DNA from 2 places in the Pseudoalteromonas sp. HL-AS2 genome. Region 1 is predicted to be linked to the other one. Evidence: predicted binding sites of a transcription regulator. Region 1 holds the regulator's gene; the other holds the start of a gene.

Region 1 (7,516 bases):
ACACGATGCTGTTTACCACCACTTTGGAAAACCGCGTACATAATTAACTCCGTCTGTGCGCCCTCAAATCGACGCAACTAAAATATTCTTCGATAGGGCGCGAAGTTTACGCTACGGCGTAATAACTAGCAAGCCTATTTTGTAATTAAAATGAATAAAAAGTAGCTGCATTGAGAGCAATTCAATATTTCCCCTATTTTATATTAAATAGCCCTTTTGCCAAGCGCTTTTTCACGATTAGTGAAAATAATTTGCCTTAGCTAAACACACACTACAACGGATAATAAATAAACATAAATTACAGCACACTTTGTACGCTAATTAATCAGCTATCTCTCGTATTTAAGTGCTAATTAGCGATGTTAACCGTGTTTTTTCAGGGAATCGTCACAAAATATCGAGCTAGTGCTTTTTTTGTTGTACAATCTGCGCCGTTCACACATAAAAATTGGCTCGGAGATCAATGGATATAAAAGCTATCCAGGCGTTAATCGAAAACGATATGAATGACGTCAATCAACTTATACATGCGCAAATGCGCTCAGATGTGGCGTTAGTTAACCAACTTGGCTTGTATATTGTAAACAGTGGCGGCAAGCGCGTGCGCCCAATGTTGGCAATACTAGCGGCCAGAGCATTGGGTTATCAGGGTAAAGATCATATTACACTTGCAACTATTGTTGAGTTTATTCATACCGCAACACTATTACATGATGATGTTGTTGATGAATCTAACTTACGCCGAGGCACGCCTACAGCAAATGCTGAGTTTGGTAATGCTGCCAGCGTATTAGTGGGCGACTTTATTTACACTCGTTCATTTCAGCTTATGGTTGGCCTTGGTAAAATGCAGGTAATGCAAGTGCTTGCAGATGCAACTAACATTATTGCTGAAGGTGAAGTATTACAGTTAATGAACTGTAATGACCCCGACACCACTGAAGCGAGTTATATGCAGGTTATTTACTCTAAAACCGCTAAGCTATTTGAAGCCGCGACAGGCCTTGCGGCCATTATTACTGAGCAAAACCAAGCCACGCTTGATGCGCTTAACCTATACGGCATGCATTTAGGTACTGCGTTTCAGCTCGTTGATGACGTACTTGATTACAACGCAGATGCAGATCAATTAGGTAAAAATATTGGTGATGATTTAGCCGAAGGGAAACCAACTCTGCCGCTTATTTATGCAATGCAACATGGTAATGAGCAGCAAACACAGCTGATCCGTGACGCTATAGAGCACAGTAATGGCATGGATCATCTTGAAGAAATTTTAGCGGCACTTAAACAAACCAATGCGCTTGAATTTACGATGCAAAAGGCCGAACTTGAAGCCGACAAAGCCATTGCTTGCTTAGACTTTTTAGCTGAGTCTGAATATAAACAAGCACTTGTGAGCCTTGCCCGTATTGCAGTTGATCGCGATCACTAACTTTACTGCCTTTATGTGTAGCTAACCTGGGTGCAGGTTAGCTAAATTCCGAGCAATAAAAAAGCCTGCAAACGCAGGCTTTTTTGTCACTTGATTTTGGCTATTACGCCATGAAATCAACACCTTCTTTGATGTCTTTTTTCAGTGTTTCAAGCATGTCATTTTTTGCTTTTGTTTCAAATGCGCTTAGTTCGCCGTAAGAAAGAATTTCTTCTACGCCGTTTTTACCTAAACGTACTGGGTGTGCAAAGTACTCCGCATCGCCATTTTCAACAGCAACGTACGCGTAATCTACAACGTCTTCACCTTGTAGGCCTTTAACTAAAGACATACAAAAACGAGCTGCTGCTGCACCCATTGATAAAGTAGCTGAACCGCCACCCGCTTTAGCATTTACAACTTCAGTACCCGCATTTTGGATACGTGGAGTAAGTGCTGCAACTTCTTCATCTGTAAAGCTCACGCCTTCAACTTGAGAAAGTAGAGGTAAAATAGTAGTACCTGAGTGGCCACCGATTACAGGAACTTTAACAGTTGCTACGTCTACGCCTTTAAGTTCAGCAACAAATGCTTCTGAACGAATAACGTCAAGCGTAGTAATACCAAATACGCGTTTAGCGTCGTAAGTACCTGCTTTTTTAAATACTTCAGCAACAATTGGTACAGTGCCGTTTACTGGGTTAGTAATAATACCTACTAATGCTTTAGGACAACTTGCAACTATGCCTTCTGCTAATGTTTTGATGATACCAGCATTTACATTAAATAAATCTGCACGATCCATACCTGGCTTACGTGGCATGCCAGCAGGAATAAGTACGATATCAGCATCTTTAAGCGCTTCATTTAACGCATCAGCGCCAAAGCCAGCTACTTTAACCGCTGTAGGGATATGAGATAGATCAACCGCAACACCTGGAACTACTGGTGCAACATCATATAGTGATAATTCAGAACCAGCTGGTAAGCCTGTTTTTAATAATAAAGACAACGCTTGACCGATACCGCCTGCAGCACCTAATACAGCAACTTTCATTGGAATTCTCCGTGATTTGAGGTAGGAAATATTTATGGCTCTAAGATAAAGAAATTAGCGACTAAAAACAAATTTATCCTGCCTATTTTCGTAATATTTTAGACCATAGTTGTAAAAACATTTGGCCTGAATACAGTAAACTGGCAAGTTAAATAAACAACTGCTGCATAATTATTCGTTTTTGTGTAGAATTTGCGGCATGGATAATAAAAAGCAAATAAAAACTATGCAACCACAAGACAAACAGGAAGCGTTAGTAAAAGCATTTAAAGCGCTTTTAAAAGAAGAAAACTTTGGTTCTCAAGGCGATATAGTAGATTCGTTAAAAGAGCAAGGTTTTGACAATATAAGCCAAAGTAAAGTGTCGCGCATGCTTAGTAAGTTTGGCGCGGTACGAACGCGCAATGCCAAACAAGAAATGGTGTATTGCTTGCCAGCAGAAATGGGCGTACCCACAGCAAAAAGCCCGTTGCGCCAGCTTGTTATTGATATAATGCATAACGAAATGATGATTATTATCCGTACCAGTCCAGGCGCGGCTCAGCTTATTGCGCGTTTACTTGACTCATTAGGTAAAGCCGATGGCGTGTTAGGTACTATAGCTGGCGACGACACTATTTTTATTGCCCCAGCTAAAATATCTGAAATAGACTTAACCCTAGAGCGGGTACGTATTTTATTTGATACGGTTTAGTATTTAAAACATGCGTTATAACTGTTTTAAAAACCCAACTGACGGTGCAAAAAACGCAGACCCCATATCGGCTTGAGTAAAATCAAGCCAATGATCATAGCACTCCCCCTCACCTAAACGACTTTTTAATACCTGTTCAAATGCGGTTCCACTGGCCGAGCAAGTAATTGACAGCATTCCTTGCTCGTAAACATCGCCATAAGGCATGCCTTGATTAAGTAATATTGGCTGGCCTTGCTCATCTTTTAATTCACTGCGTTGTGCATGGCTGGTTTCAAGCGCTGGGGCTATAAGAGTGTTGTCTAAGCGAGTGCGACCTATTATTTGCTCTTGCTCATCTAGCGATAGATGCTGCCATACGCTTAGATCGTGCTTATAACGTTGCACATGAATATAACTGCCTTGATCCTCAAAGCTACCTGGTTTATTTATTAACGCCGTTGCCCGCTTTTGTCGGCCATGCGGCATTTTGCCACCATAAATAAAACCATTGAAATCGCGACCATCTAAAAATCTAAAATTACGAATTTGTTCCACCAGCTCTACATCTGGTGCAAATAACTTTAAAATTTGCAGTGCAAATAAATGATTAACGTCTTCGCGGTCTGAACGTATTTGCACAAACAAATCACACGGCTGCACGCTCATTGCGTGTTCATTATGATTTATATTAGGAAAGCTTTGTAGTTCACTGGGGATATACTCTGGCAAAATATGCGGCCAATACTGTGCACCAATAGCCACCATACAAGAAAGCATAGATTCAGAAAACTGATCGCTAAACTCTTCCTCAATAGCGCTTACTTGCTTGAGCTTTGTACGTAATGACTCATCTTGGCCATCAAACACATTAAAAAATAAATGCAAACCGTGTAAGTTTGCTTCAGCACAAATCCCTGATTGCGCTTGTGCCATTGTTATTCCTTAGCTTATAAATAGATAAACACAGCGAATAACAAATTAATTTATGATTCGAAAAAATTCACCGTGTGGGGTTTTATTTTTATTATAACCTGCTCATTTTGAACAAATGACTGGCCATATTGCGCTGCAACTTCTATTTCTTGTTGTGCAATAACTACAGTGTAAACATAAGCCGAACCAATAAAACGACTGCTTAATATGGTGGCGCGTTCACTATGGCTATCTTTTTTATTGTCGCTCATTAGCTCTATTTGATGAGGACGCACATATATTTTTCCTATATTAGCCTGATGCTGGTGCGCAATAACCGACTCAACTAGGCCAAAAGCGGTTTTATATTCAGTTGCTGTTAACACTTCTGCGCTTAAGTATATGCCCTGACCCAGAAACTCTGCAACCTCCTTTGAGCTTGGTTTAGCAAAAAGCTGTTCTGGGGTGCCCTGCTGAGCTATTTTACCCTGGTGCATAATAGCCAGCGTGTCTGCAAATGCAAAAGCCTCTTCCTTTGAGTGGGTAACAAATACTGCCGACACTTGTTGAGTTTTAATTATGCGGCGAATATCGGCAATTAATTCAAAGCGTACTTGAGTGTCTATATTCGAAAACGGCTCATCAAGTAATAGTAAACTTGGTTTGTAAGCAAGTGCACGCGCAATCGCCACGCGCTGTTGTTGCCCACCCGATAACTGATGCGGATACCTGTCGGCGCAGCCAACTAAATGCACCAGCTTAAGCATTTCATCAACGCGCTGTTGCTTTTGCTCTTTACTCATTTTACTTAAGCCAAAAGCAATATTATGTGCCACGGTTAAATGCGGGAATAACGCATAATCTTGAAACATCATGCCAATATTACGATGCTCTGGCGAGATAAATGTATTGGCGTTACTCACCAGCTTACCATCGATAAACACGCTTCCTTGTTGCGTTTCTATTAGCCCTGCAATTGCTTTTAAGGTGGTGGTTTTACCACAACCACTGGCACCTAACAAACACACTATTTCGTTTTTACCTATGGTTAAATTTAGCTCGTGAATAACCTTAGTACCGTTATATTGATAGCTCACGCCTTGTAAAATCAAACTACTCATTTAACTACGTTGCTCCATAGAACGGTTAATAAAATACAGAGGGATAAATCCAACCAGCACAATAAATAATGCCGATATAGAAGCCAGCTCTAATTGCTCATCACTCACATACTGAAACACATGCGTAGCTAAGCTTTCAAAATTAAACGGCCTAAGTAACAAAGCCGTAGGTAGCTCTTTCATGCATTCAATAAACACCAGCAAAGCCGCAGTAAGCAACCCGCGTCTAAGTAGGGGTAAATGCACCAAACGTAACGTATGGCCTTGGCTTTTGCCCATAGATTGGCTAGCCATGTCGAGAGAGGGGCTAATGCGTAAAAAGCTCGACTCAATCGCGCCATGTGCTACTGCGTAAAAACGCACTACATAAGCAAAAATAATGGTAAATACACTGCCAGTGAGTAACAAGCCTATATTTAAGTCGTATGGCTCAAGCACACGGTTTACCGTATTTTCTAACAGCGTAAGCGGTAATAGCACCGCAATAGCCAGTACTGTTCCTGGTAAAGCGTAGCCGGTGCTAGCTAATCGCCCCGGAATAAGTGGATAATTTTGCTTGGCTATACGTTGATAAAACACCACTAATACACTAAGTAACAGCGTTACTACGCTTACTACTATAGCTACCTTTAAACTTTGCCACGCATAGCTAAAAAACTCACTACTCCATGCTTGATCAAAATAAACAATGGCGTACTTTATTAACACAGCGATAGGTATAACAAAGGCAACAATTAAAATCACACTGCAAAATAGCGTTGCCAGCCAAGCCGACTTGCCTTTTAATATATAAAGCGCTTCACTATTTATACCCGACTGACGCTCAAACACCGCTTGATTACGGCGACTAAAGCGCTCCGCCATTAAGGCTAAAAACAATAGTAATAACATCACGCCCGATATTTTAGCTGCAGCGGTTAACGAGTAATAACCAAACCAAGTATCGTATACGGCAGTGGTTAAGGTGCTTACAGCAAAGTAGCTTACTGTGGCAAAGTCAGCCATGGTTTCCATACTAATTAGCGCTAGCGCAGCTACAATTGCGCCGCGCGATAACACTAAGCTCACCCTAAAAAAGCTCTGCCACGACGACAGCCCCATTAACTGGCTAGCCTGTACTAACTTAAAAGACTGCTCACGCAAGGCTGTTTTAAAAATTAAATATAAATAGGGATAAAGCACCAGTGCAAGCATTACAATAGCGCCGGGCAAAGTGCGTATATCAAAAAACCAGTAATCATCCGGCGATTGCCACCCAAACCAGTCTCTGAGAGTATTTTGTACTGGGCCTGCGTAATCAAGCAAGTCGGTATAAACATAGGCAATAATATAGGTAGGCATAGCCAGTGGCAGCATTAACGCCCATTCAAACTGTTTTTTACCCGGGAACTGGCAATAAGCGGTTAGCCAGCCAAGTGGTAAGGCAATAGCACAGCTTAGTACACACACACCTAAAATAAGTAATACGGTATTAGAAATGTAATCCCACAGCACTGTATCCCAAAGATGCGAAAACACCTCTGAGTTACCTTGTAGAGATTCAAATAGCAGAAAAAACAATGGGGTCGACAGTAATAATCCTGTCGACCATGCAAAAAGCTGCCATTTAGACAGCTGAAATTTATAAGTCATTTAAAGATCGAATTTCACCTCATCAATTAGCCTTAACGCTAACGGACGATATTTACTAATTTCATCAAGTGGTAAGCTATCTTCTTTAAAGCTTCCCCAAGATGCAACTAAACTTGATAATTCTACGCCTGGCTTAACCGGGTATTCCATATTAATTGAAGCGTACATGTTTTGCGCTTTATTGTCGGTCATATACTCTAGGAGTTTCAAGGCATTTTCAGGGTTTTTAGCGTATTTTGTAATAACTGCACCCGACACATTTATATGCGAGCCGCGATTGATTTGGTTCGGAAAGTTAATATTTACCGCTTGTGCCCATTCTTTTTGGGTTTCATCTTGCAGCATTTTACCTAAATAGTAACTATTGCCAAATGCAAGATCGCACAAACCTTCTTTCACTGCTTTTACTTGCGCTCTATCGTTACCTTGTGGTTTACGCGCTAAATTTGCTTTAACTCCCTCAAGCCATACTTTGGTATCTGCTTCACCATGGTGTGCAATCATTGATGCAACTAAACCCAAATTATACGGATGTTTACCAGAGCGAGTACATATTTGCCCTTTATATTTTGGATCGGCCAAATCTTCATAAGTCAGTTCAGGTAGCGCGCCCACACGCTCTTTTGACGAATAAACATTACGTACTCGCTTAGTAAGTGCCACCCACTGGCCGTCGCCATCACGAAATGCCGCAGGCACATTGT
Region 2 (7,516 bases), 360 kb from region 1:
TATTTTTAGTCGCTCCTGTAAAGCCTAAACCCTGTGCTAATGCTTGACGATCAATTGGATAAGCCGTACCCGCTAATGCACCACTGCCCAGTGGGCAAAAGTTCATCCGCGCTTTAGCATCTTGCAGGCGGCTTTCATCACGCTCTAGCATTTCTACGTAAGCCATACACCAGTGACTAAACAATACCGGTTGTGCACGTTGTAAATGCGTATAACCTGGTAAAATAGTCCCAAGCTCACGCTCTGCTAATGCAACAAACTCACCCTTTAACTGGGCAATGGCTTTTAAAATATGATCAGCAGTATCGCGACACCACAATCTAAAATCGGTGGCTACTTGGTCATTACGGCTGCGCCCTGTATGTAATTTTTTAGCTAAATCACCTACTTTTTCGATTAACGCAGCTTCAACATGAGAATGAATATCTTCTGCGCCTGAAGTTGCTACCGCTTGTGGATCTGCTTTTACTTCTTCAAGCAATTGGTACAATGCTGCAACTAACTCTTGGTGCTCGTCACTTGATAACACATTAACTTGCTCAAGTGCACCAGCCCATGCAACAGAGCCTATTATATCTTGCTCTGCTAATTGATAATCGAAAGGAAGAGAGTCGTTAAATTGCTTAAACGCCTCGTCTGGACCCGTAGAAAAACGCCCGCCCCATAATGCCATGAAATCTCTCCAAACCCGATATTGCCCCTTTTAACAAGGGGCGTAAAAATTACTTTTTAGCTAATGCTTTTATTCTGCTTGAAAGCGAGAATAAACGAATAAAGCCCTCTGCGTGTGATTGGTCGTACACATCATCTTCACCAAAGGTAGCAAACGCTTCGCTGTATAAACTGTGTGGCGACTGCTTTTGCACTGCTGTAACTTGGCCTTTATATAGCTTAAGCACAACTTCACCTGTTGCATCTTTAGAAAGTGCTTCAGCACCAGCTAAAATAGAGTCTTTAAGTGGTGTAAACCAACGACCGTCATACACTAAATGTGCAAATTCGCCGCCTAGTACTTCTTTCCACTTACGGCTTGCTTTATCAAGCACTAGTTCGTCAATGGCTTGCAGTGCCGCCATCATTACGGTGCCACCTGGGGTTTCGTAACAACCGCGCGATTTCATACCCACTAAACGGTTTTCTACAATATCAACACGACCAACACCATGAGGCGATGCAATATCGTTTAATTTAACTAAACAATCATAAGGTTTAAGCTGCTCACCATTTACTGCAACAACTTCACCTTCAACTACATTTAGTGTTACTAGTTCAGCTTTATCTGGCGCTTGCTCTGGAGAGTTTGTCCAGGTCCACACTTTTTCACTTGGTTGGCACCATGGATCTTCAAGTTCGCCGCCTTCGTGCGAAATATGCCATGCGTTTGCATCACGGCTATAAATTTTTGTAGCCGATGCCGAGCATGGAATATCGCGCTCAGCTAAGTAATCTAGCAATGACTCACGGCTTGATAAATCCCATTCACGCCATGGTGCAATTACTTGTAAATCAGGCGCAAGCGCTGCAAAACACGATTCAAAACGTACTTGGTCGTTACCTTTACCTGTACAACCATGAGAAAGTGCATCTGCACCCACTTTACGCGCAATTTCTACCTGTGCTTTAGCAATAATTGGGCGCGCCATAGACGTACCTAATAAATAAGTACCTTCGTAAATTGAGCCTGTTTTAAGCGTAGGGTAAATGTAATCACTTACCATTTCGTCTTTTAAGTCAACTACATAACACTCAGAAGCACCCGATGCGATAGCTTTAGCTTCTACGCCTTCAAGTTCCTCTGCACCTTGGCCAACATCGGCCACAAAGGCAATAACTTCACAGCCGTAATTCTCTTTTAACCATGGCACAATGGCCGACGTATCAAGTCCACCTGAATAGGCTAAAACGACTTTTTTAAATGAACTCATAGGTGTTCCTTAACAAAATTTGGATTTAATAATGTAACTAGCAGAGCGTTTTGCGCATGCATACGATTCTCGGCTTGTTGTATAATTTTTGACGCTGGACCGTCCATTACCTCAGAGGTAATTTCGAACTCACGGTGTGCCGGTTGGCAATGTAACACTGTTGTTGCACCGGTTTGCTCTAATAATGCTTTATTTAATTGATAAGGCATGTATTTTTCTTTTACTAACTCAAGTGGTGTGGTGTCGCCCATTGATACCCAAGTGTCGGCGTATACTGCGTTTGCACCAACAGCAGCTTCTACTCTGTCGCTCACCATTACTGATGCACCATTCATTGCTGCTATTTGTTCCGCTTTTTTCAGAACTTGTGAATCTGGAGAACATCCTTTAGGCGTAACGGCAACAAAGTCTGTACCTAATGTTGCAGCAAGCAACATTAATGAATGCGTTACGTTGTTGCCCTCACCTAAATAAGCTAACTTTAATTGACTCACATCGCCATGCACTTCTTGTAGTGTTAAAAAATCAGCAAGTGCTTGGCAAGGATGATATAAATCACACAAGCTATTAACTACTGGCACCGATGAATACTGCGCTAATGTGGTTAATGTACTGTGCTGATTTACGCGCGCTACAATACCATCTGCCCAGGTAGAAATATTAAGAGCAAAATCTTTTACTGACTCACGTGCACCCATCGCGCCATTTTGTTGATCTAAATACACGGCATGGCCGCCTAAGCGATTTATACCAATATCAAACGATAAACGTGTACGTAAGCTTTGTTTTTCAAATAAAGTAACCACTGACTTACCAGCCAATACTTGGCTGTATTTTTTAGGGTTTGCTTTAATATCTTGCGCTAGCTTTAATAAGTTAAGTGCGCCTTGTTGGTCTAATTCTAAACCCGTTAAAAAATTCTCAAACATAATAAACCTATGGTGTAATTTTAGTTCCGACATGCTTGCCTTGCAGCAAAGCTGTTAAGTTTTCTGGCTTTTGCCAGCTGGAAATATACACACCGCGTCGTAAGTGTTGGGCAGCGTGAAGACTGGTCTTAACTTTGACCTCCATCCCGCCCACAATCACTCCTTCATTTATTAAAGTATCAATGTGTTTTGTATCTAGTTGATGTAAAGGCTGCTTATTTGCATCAAGCACTGCTTCAACATCGGTCATAAATATTAGTTCTGCGTTTAAGTTGTTGGCAATTGCAGCGGCGGCTTCGTCAGCATTAACGTTGTACCAAAGCCCTTGCAAGTCAAAACCAATTGAGCTGACAATTGGCATACGGCCAATTTTTAGTAAATCGTTAATAATCGAATCATCGTTACTGGTACATTTACCCACTAAACATAATGCTTTTAGTTTTTGCGTGGCAGTAACACCAGCTTCATACAAACTTAAACCAACTGGTTTATGGCCAGCATTAATTGCCGCACTCATTAATTGTTTATTAGCACAACCTGCAAGCGCACCCACTATGTACGGCATTTGCTCTTTAGGGCTAATACGTAAACCTTGATGCTTTGCACTGGCAAAACCAGCGTCTTTAAGCCAAGTGTCTACAAGCGCGCCTCCGCCATGCACAATGACAAACTGCGCGTTGTGCTGCTCATTAAGTACTGAAAATAATGCTTTAGCCGCGTTTTCTGTATTAAGTACAGCGCCGCCAAGTTTAATTACCCAGGTTTTTTTACTCATTTAAAACGATCCTTTTAAGCCTGTGGTATGCGCCAATCCCATTGATAAATTAATACACTGCAAAGCTTGTCCTGCAGCACCTTTTAATAAATTATCAATGGCAGCTATAACAATTAACTGTGTGCCTTGTTGCTGCCAGCCAATATCTACATATGGCTGTTTAGCTACGCCTTTAATTGAGGGGATTTTATCGCCCAGTAAACGAATTAACGGCTCATCGGCAAGTACTTGATACGCTTGTGTTACTTGCTCAATGGTGACATTAGGCTTTAATTGCACATAAATAGTTTCTAAAATACCACGCGGGAAATTACCTAAATGGGGGGTAAATAAAACATTGTGACCAAGGTGTTGCTCTATTTCAGGGCCATGACGATGATTAAATAAACCATAAGGGGCAAGCGACACTTCGCAAAAATGGGTACCAATACTAGCTTTACGCCCTGCGCCGGTTACACCCGATACCGCATTAATTATAATTGTTTGCTCAGTTAATAAACCGGCCTGCTGCAAAGGCTTAAGTGCATTAAGCGCAGCCGTAGGATAACAACCCGCTACAGCTACTAATTGCGCCGCGGCAATAGCATCGCTATTCCACTCAGCCAAACCATAAGCAGCTTGATTTAATAACTCTGGATGTTGGTGCTCAAAGCCATAATAAGTAACGTAGTCGTCATTGCTCGCAAGGCGATACCCACCAGATAAATCAAATACCTTTTTCCCCATGGCTAAAAAACGCGGCGCTAAATCTACGCTTACTTTATGATCGGTACATAAACACACGTAATCGGCGCTGTTTTCAATATCGCTAAAAGCAGATTCACTAAGAGGCAGTAAAGGCTGATCGAGTAGCCCTAAGTGTTCGGGGTATAAATCACTCAGCAATTTATTTTTATCTAAGCTACCTTGCGATACATAACAGCCAGTTAAAATTAGTTTAGGGTGCTTAGCAACTAAACTTGCTAGTTCTGCGCCGCTATAACCGCTTGCGCCAATAATCACTACATTCATTGTTTACTCGTTATTTAAAATTAGTTACTACTTATCCATGTTGTTCGCTTAAACTAGCTCTGGGGCTAATTAAGACTTTAATTAATTAATGAATGTTGATTATCGTCGTATTATTTTCATGGCGCTACTTTTAAAATATTTATGCTTAAAAAGTGAATTGATATTCATCATAAATACTTTTATATTGTTATGCAATTAAATTGATTACTTATTTTGGATTTTTTATGTCTTTGCCTTCATTTATTTCTATGTACCAACAATTAATTGCAGCGCCTTCTATTAGTGCCATTGAAGATAGCCTGTGTATGAGTAATAAAAATGTTATTGAATTACTGGCACAATGGTGTGAAAGCTTAGGCTTTAGCTGTGAAATAATCGAATTAAAAGGCGGCAAAGGTCGCTATAATTTATTAGCTAAACGCGGTAAAGGCGATGGTGGATTAATGCTCGCTGGCCATACCGATACAGTGCCATTTGACGATAGCCGCTGGAATCATAATCCATTTAAATTAACCGAGCACAACAATAAACTATATGGCTTAGGCAGTATTGATATGAAAGGCTTTTTTGCTTTTGTACTGCAAGCTATTAGTGAACTTGATGAAAAACAGCAAACTCAGCCTATTTTGATCTTAGCCACCGCCGATGAAGAAACAACAATGGCCGGTGCTCAACAAATTTGTAAACATCCAAATTTAAAACCAGATCGCTGTATAATTGGCGAACCCACTGATATGACTCCAGTATTTACACATAAAGGGCATATGAGTACCGCAATTAGAGTAGTCGGACGCTCAGGCCATAGCTCAGATCCCGAACGTGGTGTTAACGCCATCGAAGTAATGCACAAAGTGATTACAAAACTACTGATCTTAAAAGAACAGTTAAAGCATAAATATTCAATAGAACACTTTGAAATACCCTATCCAACCTTAAATTTTGGTAATATTCATGGCGGCGACAACGCGAACAGAATTTGTGGTTGCTGCGAAATGCATATAGATATGCGCCCATTACCGGGCTTAAGCGTGCAAGAGCTGCAAATGTTAGTACTTGATGCAACTCACGAAATAAACCAGCAATACCCTAATGCCGTAAGCGTAATTGATTTACACGAACCAATTCCTGCATTTACTGGTAGCACCGATAGCGCTTTGGTTAAACTAGCCGAAAAAATAGCGGGGCAAAAAGCGGTGGCAGTAAACTACTGTACTGAAGCGCCATTTATTCAACAGCTTGGTTGTGAAACCATAGTAATGGGCCCCGGCTCTATAAACCAAGCGCACCAACCTGATGAATTTTTAGCAATGGAAAAAATTAAGCCTTCACAGCAAATTATCACTAATATAATTAAAGCGAGTTGTTTTAGCTTTTCTTAATTGCGATTATAAAAATAAAAAAGACGCTAAATAGCGTCTTTTTTATTTAAGCTAATATTTTAATTACATATACTTGGTTAAATACTTTTTAAATACCGGATCTGTTTTAGCCAACTCTTTTTGTTCAGCTAAAATTTCTTTTAAAATAACGCCTGATGTAAGTGGGTTAGCAAGTACTACCCTAAATACCACGGTGGGCTGATTATCGTATTGAGTAGGCGTTAAACGCGTACGTGATACAAATGATCGCCCTGATTCACGTTGCCGTTTTTGCATACTTGCAGTAAAGCGATTAAGTGAGGCAAAAATATCAATCCGTGTTTGTGGATCAGCATCTGCAATTGCCTGCTTTATTTGCTTAGGCACATAACGATACGTTAATAAGCACAGCTCTGGCTCTGAGATCAGCTCAAAATCTTCATCTGCTTTAATTAAATTAGCAAAGTAATGGGCTTTTTTAATACTACGATCGATTAGCATTTCGTAGCCTTTACGGCCAATTACACGTAAGCAAGCATGTACTAACATTGCCATACCTGGGCGGCTGCCCTCAAGTGTATGGCTACCTAAATCTTTTGAGCCTTTACGTAAAATATACTCTGCATGATGTTCAATTGCATCGGTAGCGGTTGGATCTTTAAACAACACCAACCCAGCTCCCATAGGAACATACATTTGTTTGTGTGCATCAATGGTAATTGAGTCTGCGCGCTCAACACCTTTGAGTAAATGGCGATGGGTATTAGATAACAAAGTTGCCCCGCCCCATGCAGCGTCAACATGAAAGTGGCAATTAATGTCTTGTGCTAAATCTGCCATCGCTTCAAGGGGATCGATATTACCGGTTTCTGTGGTACCCGCTACTCCAATAATGGCCATTACTTTAATACCTTGCGCTTCAAGCTCTAAGGCTTTTTCGCGCATGGCATTAACATCTACTTTATTGTTTTCGCATGTTTTAATACCCACTAAGTTTTCACGACCAATTCCTAATAAATCAGCCGCTTTACCTAACGAATAATGGCCTCGCTCAGAAATTAAAATAGCTAAGCCTTTATAGCCGTAATGCAGCATACCGGCAATTAAGCCTTGTGCGCCTATCCCCCTAAAATCGCCATCAGGTTTTAATAAGCGATTTCGCGCAATCCATAACGCCGTAATATTGGCTACAGTACCGCCTGAGCAAAATGCACCTAATGATGTTTTTGCACTGTGCATCCATTTAGCATAAAACTCGTGTTGTTGCCCGTACGCTAAATGGTGCATCATTCCAAGCACTTGGCGCTCAAGTGGGGTAAAAGCTTTAGAGGTTTCTATTTTTACTAGGTTTTGATTTAGCCCTACCATTAGCTTTGACAGTGGTAGTAAAAAATGAGGTAAAGCAGAAGTCATATGGCCAATAAAGCTAGGCGCTGCGGTATGCACAGAGTGTGCAACCAGCTGCTCCATTATATCTTGCGCATAAGCAGATACAAACGTTGGATCCTCTGGGATCAT

The links. Region 1 encodes ArgR, which controls arginine synthesis, uptake and breakdown. Its sites were predicted from a motif close to ANTGAATANNTATTCANT; they were not measured.
Region 2: the regulator ArgR is predicted to act here: its motif matches at 4,792-4,809, upstream of argC (N-acetyl-gamma-glutamyl-phosphate reductase).

The regions. Positions count from the first base shown of each region.
Region 1 is NZ_CP133571.1:2,777,119-2,784,634, forward strand. It holds gene rplU (50S ribosomal protein L21) at 1-41, opposite strand, end outside; gene ispB (octaprenyl diphosphate synthase) at 464-1,435, shown strand; gene mdh (malate dehydrogenase) at 1,539-2,471, opposite strand; gene argR (transcriptional regulator ArgR) at 2,698-3,165, shown strand; gene RB215_RS12970 (Dyp-type peroxidase) at 3,181-4,080, opposite strand; gene RB215_RS12975 (ABC transporter ATP-binding protein) at 4,131-5,180, opposite strand; gene RB215_RS12980 (iron ABC transporter permease) at 5,181-6,812, opposite strand; gene RB215_RS12985 (Fe(3+) ABC transporter substrate-binding protein) at 6,813-7,516, opposite strand, start outside.
Region 2 is NZ_CP133571.1:2,412,253-2,419,768, forward strand. It holds gene argH (argininosuccinate lyase) at 1-673, opposite strand, end outside; gene RB215_RS11215 (argininosuccinate synthase) at 723-1,925, opposite strand; gene RB215_RS11220 (ornithine carbamoyltransferase) at 1,922-2,854, opposite strand; gene argB (acetylglutamate kinase) at 2,862-3,629, opposite strand; gene argC (N-acetyl-gamma-glutamyl-phosphate reductase) at 3,630-4,640, opposite strand; gene argE (acetylornithine deacetylase) at 4,865-6,019, shown strand; gene panP (pyridoxal-dependent aspartate 1-decarboxylase PanP) at 6,083-7,516, opposite strand, start outside.